Regions from separate parts of the Planococcus antarcticus DSM 14505 genome, predicted to be linked through region 2. Evidence: riboswitches for the same ligand, from Rfam matches in the RefSeq annotation. Region 2 holds a riboswitch; the other holds the start of a gene.
What was found. A riboswitch is a leader RNA that binds a small molecule or an ion and turns the genes downstream of it on or off. The one in region 2 is predicted to bind FMN.

Region 1 (3,891 bases), 960 kb from region 2:
TTTACAAAGACAAAGACGACTAATCCTAAGAACGGGGGGAGTATATTGAATGACTCCGTTTTTCATCGGCTGTACGAAGAATATCACCAGGATGTTTTTCAGTTTTTAATTTATCTAGTAAAAAACAGGCATTTGTCGGAAGATTTGATGCATGAAGTATATATTCGTGTTTTTCGGGCTTATGATCGTTTTGAAGGAAAAAGCTCTGAAAAAACATGGCTTTTTTCGATTGCCAAAAATGTGGCAATCGATCATTTTCGAAAAATGGCGGTACGCAAAAAGCATTCGATGGAGTATTTTGATTGGGAAACACAACAATTGGTTTCGTCGGAGCGAATTCCTGAAGAAGTCTCATTATTGAATGAAGACAAAGTTCTTTTGTATAAGACATTGGATACCTGCACAGGAGACCAAAAAATGGTTATCATCATGCGTTTTTTTCAGGACTTATCGATAGCAGAAACTGCAGATGTTTTAGGTTGGACAGAAGGAAAAGTGAAAACGACACAGCATCGCGCAATCAAAGCCTTGCGTGAAAAATTAAAAGCGAAGGAAGGGGGAGATGAAAATGCCGAATAACAAATGGACCGATGAATCCATCGAAGATTTGTTAAAGGATTTCCCCGCAATCAAAGATAATCGGCCTAAAGAAGAAGTTTACAATCGCTTGGCCAAGAAACAAAAAGTCCAAAAACGTCCCAAAAAGTGGCTGCCATTGTTGGTAGCTGCATTGGCATTTATTACAGTTGGAATATTGGTTGCCTCCATCATTAGTCAACTTGGCATTGATACCACTCAAAATCAATCAGATTCAAGCACAGAATCAACTGCAACAACTGAGGATCAAGAGAACGAAGAGTTGGAAAGTCTGCCTGATGCTGAAGAATCCGGAACTGGAGAGTCGGGCCAGTTCTCGATAGCACAAGTAGAAGAACCAGTAAGAACGGCAGTTTACGATGAAACTATCGGCAATCAGACATTGATGACCATCGGGTTGACAGAAAATGCAGTTGTTGTACCGGTCTCCTTTCTGATTCCAAGTGATCAGGTAGAAGCTGCATTTGGAGATAAAACTCCATCATCGCTTGATCTGTATAAGGAATACGCAGACGAAATCGATGAAACACAGCTAGGTTTTGATGAGTACCATCCGTATGTTGGAACTTTGGAGAAAACGGCGCAAGGCATTCGCCACATGCTGCCTCAGGATCACCAATACGATATGGCTTCTGCCAGTATTGGAGTTTATTTCAATACTCTTTCAGAGACATTTTCAGACGTGTCAGAAATTGAAGTGGCCAATGAAGATGGTTCAGCCGCTGGGTTTTCTGAAATCGGTCCTGTTGAGCCGATTATTCCGGCTCAGGAAGACATTGCCTATTATTCATTCACTTCTTCAAATGGAGATGTTTATCTTGTTCCTGGGTACGATATGCCGCTCACTTCAGCGAGTGAAGCCATAGGGGGACTTACTGAAAGCCCGAGCGATTTTTACGGGCCAACAGTCCCGAAAAATGTGGATTATCAAGTTTCTGAGACGCAAGACCTTGTACAAGTTGAATTTGAGGATGCACTTGATCTGAATTCGCTGGACACTTTGGAAACGATTCGAATGATAGAAAGTTTTGCGTTGACCGCTGATACGTTTGGGAAGAAAGTGGAAGTCATAGGGCTACAGCCTGAGAGTTGGAACGGATTTGACTTCAGCCAGCCACTGCCAGTTCCAGTAGCACCTAACTTGCTAGAGTGGTCTTTGGAATGAGGAAAAGAAGCGTTGTAAACAAATTTGTTTACAACGCTTCTTTTTTATACTACGATTAGGCTATAACAAAATATCGATTCATCTTCGGGGCAGGGTGCAAGTCCCTACCGGCGGTAATTGAACTCTGTTCATAAGCCCGCGAGCCGTAAAACGCAGGATTTGGTGTAACTCCAAAGCCGACAGTATAGTCTGGATGGGAGAAGGTGAAGGTGCGGACGTTTGTCGTTTACATGTAAACGCAACGCTTTTTAAGTGTGCCTTTTCTCCCTTAAGTACTTGGTGCTTAAGGGTTTTTATATGTAAATGCGAGTCCAAGCCTTTCTTCTGGTGAATCACGACAAGGAGAGAGGAATATGAAGAACAAGAAGCTGCAAACGATGATCGTTATTGGGATGTTAAGCAGTATTTCGTTTATATTGATGCTTTTCAACTTTCCACTGCCAGCTTTACCAGCTTTTTTGAAAGTGGATTTTAGTGATGTACCTGCATTGATTGCGGCGATTACGATGGGTCCAGTAGCAGGGATTTTAGTGGCATTCTTTAAGAATGTACTGGATTGGCTTTTTGCAGGAAGTCCTACAGGAGTTCCGGTTGGCCATATGGCTAATTTTGTGACAAGCCTGTTGTTTATTTTGCCAGTTTATTTCATCTACCACAAAGTAGCAACTAAAAAAGGGATGATTTTTGGATTGGCTTTTGGAACATTGACTATGGCAATCGGCATGAGTATTTTAAATTACTTGGTGTTTCTGCCGATGTACACTTATTTCCTTAACATGCCAGCTGAGACAGGCAGTGTGTTATTCGGAACCATCGTTCTGGGAATTTTACCGTTTAACTTAATCAAAGGCCTGCTCTTGACTGCAGTCGTGCTGCTAATGTTCAGCAGTATGCACACGTGGATCGAAAAGCAGCGTTCCTATTATTTATCATAAAAAAGACGTTCGGCAGTTTATCACTGCCGAACGCCTTTTTTATTTGGATCAGTCTTCGTATTTTAAAGGATCGCCTTCAAAAGATGTGTCTGCAACTTTGATGGAATCTGTTGGACAGCCTTCAAATGCATCTTCCATGTCTTCTTCGAGTTCATCTGGAACTTGTTCTGTTCCCATGTTATTATCTAAAATAACAAAAGCGATTCCTTCGTCATCGTAATCGTAAATATCAGGTGCAGCTGCACCACAAGCACCACAAGCGATGCAAGTATCCTTGTCGACAATGGTATACTTAGCCATAATGTTTTCCTCTCCTTTATCTCCGAACAAGTTCAGTTAGGCTATCGTATTTATTCTAAAGGTGTTTGAGTATTTTTTCAACCCAAAACCGCTAGGGGGCACAAGCTTGTTATTCACCGAACTCATTTTGGCCATTATGAAGGCCGTCAACCGGCAGCGGACTATCTCTTCTCCATATCATTTGATTAAAGGAAAGAAGTCTGGACAAACTATACAGGATATTGGCTATTTCAGCTTGTATCCTTATTTTGGCGTGCTACCGAAATTGGATAAGAAAGCCTATGATCAAGCGGTTCGACACTTATTTTCACAAAGCTATCTAGTGGTCAATGAACAAGTGCTCGAATTGTCCCAAAAAGCGATTGATTTAGACATTGCTGCTTCATCGCTGAATGGCTGGAAATACCGTGGTAACGAAAATCTTTTTTTTAACCGCTTGTCACTAATTGTTCAAACTTTTTCTCATATCAGCCAGCAGGAAAAAATCTTTGATCCCATTGTCGGTAATGAAGAAATACAGAGTTGGGTGAAAAAATATTTAAAGCGGATTGGGTTTCGCGATTTGGCGGTAGCACAAGCCTTTAAAGAAGAGCTTTTAAGTACATTAACCGATACTGAGGTTTCTGAAACCCATAAAATGATCATTATGGAACGTTTAACAGGATCTGGGTTGAGCGGATTAACATGGCAGCAAATTGCAGATTCGAAAAACTTGTCGCTCTTGGATGTTCAATTAATGGTTGTAGAAGCCTTGCACGGCTGGATGGCAATAATAGAACAGTCTAAACCACCGATGCTCTTAGGTCTAATGGAAGGCATCATCCAGGAATCCTCTTTGACAGAAACAGCCCAGCGCACAGAAAAATTATTCGACAAAGGATTTTCACTCGAACA
Region 2 (3,891 bases):
AAGCCCAGGAGCTGACTATTATAATTTTTTCATGAGATTTGCCATCTCAATAGCACCGGCTGCTGATTCCCAGCCTTTGTTGCCTGCTTTTGTTCCTGCACGCTCGATCGCCTGTTCAATCGAATCCGTCGTTAAGACTCCAAAAATGACCGGAATATTTGCTTGGTCACTGGCTCTTGATACACCTTTTGCAACTTCGCTGCAGACATAATCGAAATGAGGCGTAGCGCCTCTGATGACAGTCCCTAACGTGATGACTGCATCGTAGTTTCCGCTCATCGCCATTTTTTTTGCTACAAGCGGAATCTCAAAAGCTCCCGGAACCCAAGCAATTGAGACATCGTCCGCTCCAACTCCATGGCGCTTTAACGCGTCTTCCGCGCCGCCTAGCAATTTACTTGTGATAAATTCATTAAAGCGTCCGACAACTATGCCGATCCGCAGTCCTTCACCGTTTAAATATCCTTCAAAATGAACCGTCATGCAATTCCATCTCCTCTAGTCGATTAGTAAGCCGTCATATTTTGACTTTTCTTGCTGATACGATACCAAGTCTTTAATTGTGAGAATGCCAAGTCCTAGCCGTTCCGCCACTTTCAGCAAATCATCTACGCGTGCCATTGTGCCGTCGGGATTCATAATCTCGCATATAACCCCAGCTGGAGGCGATCCTGCAAGCTTGGCCAAATCTACAGCTGCTTCGGTGTGCCCTGTCCGGTCAAGTACGCCGCCATCTTTTGCAATCAACGGGAAAATATGACCAGGACGTTTAAAGTCTGTTGCTTTCGCATCCGGGTTCACTAAACTGGTGATTGTATGGGAGCGTTCAAAAGCACTGATTCCAGTAGTTGTGTCTTTATGGTCAACACTGATTGTGAAAGCAGTGCCAAATTCATCCGTGTTGTCATCAGTCATGAGACCAATCTGCAAATTTCGTGCGATTGACTGGGCAATCGGTACACAAATTAACCCTCTTCCTTCAGTCGCCATCAAATTGACGATTTCAGGTGAAGCAAACTCAGCTAAAGCGATAAAATCGCCTTCGTTTTCCCTGTCTTCATCATCAATGACGATAATAGCTTTGCCATTTTTTAAGTCTTCAACGGCTTTTTCTACAGTGTAGAACATCTCTACTGCGCCTCCCTTTAAAATCCGTTTTCTGCCAGCCAGCTTCTGCTGAGTTTCGGTTCTGCTGTTTGAATACGTTCGGTATACTTCGCCAATAAATCACATTCGATATTGACTTTGTCGCCAATGCCTTTTTCTCCTAATAGCGAATCTTCCTGCGTAGTCGGAATAAGCGAAATGGTCACCGTATTATGGCCAAGCGCAAAAATCGTCAGCGAAGTACCATCGACTGCGATGGAGCCTTTTAGCATCACGTACTTCATCAGCCGAGGTTCAAGTTCAATTGTTTTGGTCACAGCGTTTGCTTCTTTTTTTGTTGAACGGATCATGCCAACGCCATCGATATGGCCACTGACAAAATGACCGCCGAAACGCCCGTTGGCGGGCATCGCGCGTTCCAAATTCACTCGTGCTCCTGCTTTTAATCCGATCATTGTCGAGGACTTGACCGTTTCCGGAATGACATCAACTGTGAACGTATGAGAGTTGAATGTCGAGACAGTCAAACAAACTCCGTTAATGGAGATGCTGTCTCCACGCTTGATGTCTTCTAAGATCAGGGCACAAGAGATGGTCAACTCCATCGCCTGCGGTTTAGCGCGGACTGAAGCAACGTGTCCAACTTCTTCGACTATGCCTGTAAACATTTTTTCACACTCCTCCATTCCAGTCGTGAGAATAGATTTAATTGAGTTCGTACGGGTAATTGGGTATTTTCCACCACGGGGCGTATGGGTGGTGAGGAAAAGAACATTCTGAAGGTTATTCTGTGCATGTGCCCTACTTCTTTATCAAGATTGCCGATTGCTCGGCAGTTTTTAGTACCTTGAAAAAGCTCTTTTTCCACGGAGGAAAGGAGCCGGATTAAAGATGGTCGCCTTGCGACTTTAGGGACTGGTCCCTCGTAAGGTTTTTTGGTCATACAAATTCCTCCTTTCAATTCTAACTCATTGAAAAGAAGAGGCACATAACGAAGCCGATCTCTACATTCTTCTCCCATCCAGACTGTAACTGTCGGTGCCGGAATTTCACCAGCTCCACCGTTTAGAAGCGCATTGCATAGAGGCCTATGCCTGCCTTCATCCAACCGGGTCACGGACTTACAGTTTCCTGCTCACCGCCGGTAAGGAATTTCACCTTGCCCCGAAGAATTAGATTCGTAGTTTCGTCCCTTTCATAGTAGCATAGAAAGAAAGCAAACCATATAAGTTGAGCTATATAAGTTGAACTTAAGAATCATCATATTGTAAACTGCGTCGGCCGATTTGGGTAAAGCACAGACGATTGCTCCTGCGCAAGCTCGTCGCAAATGAGGTCCCGGGAATGCCTGGTCCGTTTTCTGGCAGGAGCCCAGCCCATGGACACGCCGCCGCTAAGAGAGCCACTTCACTTAATAAGAACTACTATTTCTTCGCTAACTTACAGATATCGAGCAACGCGACTGAGGAGGCTTGGCGCTCGTCCGCGACAAGCGCAGCTGGTTTGCGGAATACCTGCTACGAAGGTTTATTAATTCACCTTATATCGTTTCGTTTCAGAAAAGGAGATTTGTTATGCCCCATCATCAAGTAGTAAAAGGCATCGGGGTTGATGTCGAAACACGCTGTGCTCACTATCATTCACCTATCGATCGGATTGCCATTAAATTTTTCTGCTGCCAAGAATACTTTCCGTGTTTCGAATGCCATGAAGCCATCGGATGCGGCAAACAAAAGGTTTGGCCAAAAGAACGGTTCCAAGAAAAGGCAGTTTTATGTGGGACTTGCGGATATGAACTGTCTGTCGTTGAATATTTAGCCTGCGCATCCATTTGTCCGAGTTGTTCTTCATCGTTCAATCCCGGCTGCAGCATACACAGGCATCTTTATTTCGAATAAAAAAATTTCAATCAATGCAGGATTCCCCTTCTCCTGATTGAAGCAGGAGACTTACTGACTGTAATAGCCGAATAAACGAAATAAAGCCATGTGAGAGAATGATTACTCTCACATGGCTTTATTAATAGGCAGTGACATTACATATTGCTCACCTTTCGAGCGCATGATTCGCCGGCCTGTGTCTTTAAATCCGGCTTTTTGATACAAGCGCTGCGCGGGTATATTCCGGGCATTAACCCCGAGAACCACTTCATCGAAATCTGGAAACTCCATTTCCAAGAATTCCGGCAGCGCATAGATAGATCCTGTCGCGATTCCTCTTCCCTGATATTTGGGATTCACGGAAAACCCTCTTAACAGCAAAGCTCTGGGGTTATCTGAATGTTTCTTCCGATCTTCCGATTCATCCAGTTCGAAAAAACCCGCATCCTCACCTCTTGCTTTGATGATAATAAAATGTTTTAGCGGATCTTTAGCATCTTTTTCGATGATTTCTTTAGGCAACCGCGTGAACTCTAGTTGGTTTGATGGCAAATCGTAATCGATTGACCCTTTTGAGGAGTAACGATGCAATGTAACTTCTCTTTTCTTAATCAAGCTATAACAACCTCCTTATTTACTTTCGCTGTCTACAGCAACTATTATGTGTTGACCTTAAAAATCATCCTTTTATACACCGCTTTGGATAGAGCAAGACGATTACTCCTGCGCAAGCTCTTCTCCAGTACGGAGTCAGGATTTCCCTTTGATCCCGCTGACTCCCGCTATGGGCTTATCCCATGGACGCACTAGCACTGATTTAGTCGATTGAAAATAAAAAACGTAAAATCTCGCTACTATCTTACGTTAGATCACTTGATAAGAGTCGTTAGATCAACTTGTATAG

Region 1: another riboswitch for FMN. It lies ahead of BBH88_RS11350 (ECF transporter S component); the one in region 2 lies ahead of BBH88_RS15785 (hypothetical protein).

The regions. Positions count from the first base shown of each region.
Region 1 is NZ_CP016534.2:2,254,808-2,258,698, reverse strand. Features, by position in the region: gene sigX (RNA polymerase sigma factor SigX) at 46-579, shown strand; gene BBH88_RS11355 (hypothetical protein) at 569-1,762, shown strand; FMN riboswitch at 1,839-1,971, shown strand; gene BBH88_RS11350 (ECF transporter S component) at 2,116-2,697, shown strand; gene BBH88_RS11345 (ferredoxin) at 2,746-2,997, opposite strand; gene BBH88_RS11340 (YpbB family protein) at 3,104-3,891, shown strand, end outside.
Region 2 is NZ_CP016534.2:3,216,692-3,220,582, forward strand. Features, by position in the region: gene ribH (6,7-dimethyl-8-ribityllumazine synthase) at 19-483, opposite strand; partial or broken gene ribB (3,4-dihydroxy-2-butanone-4-phosphate synthase) at 523-1,128, opposite strand; gene ribE (riboflavin synthase) at 1,146-1,775, opposite strand; gene BBH88_RS15785 (hypothetical protein) at 1,760-2,050, opposite strand; FMN riboswitch at 2,113-2,283, opposite strand; gene BBH88_RS18965 (CHY zinc finger protein) at 2,682-3,005, shown strand; gene BBH88_RS15795 (GNAT family N-acetyltransferase) at 3,114-3,602, opposite strand.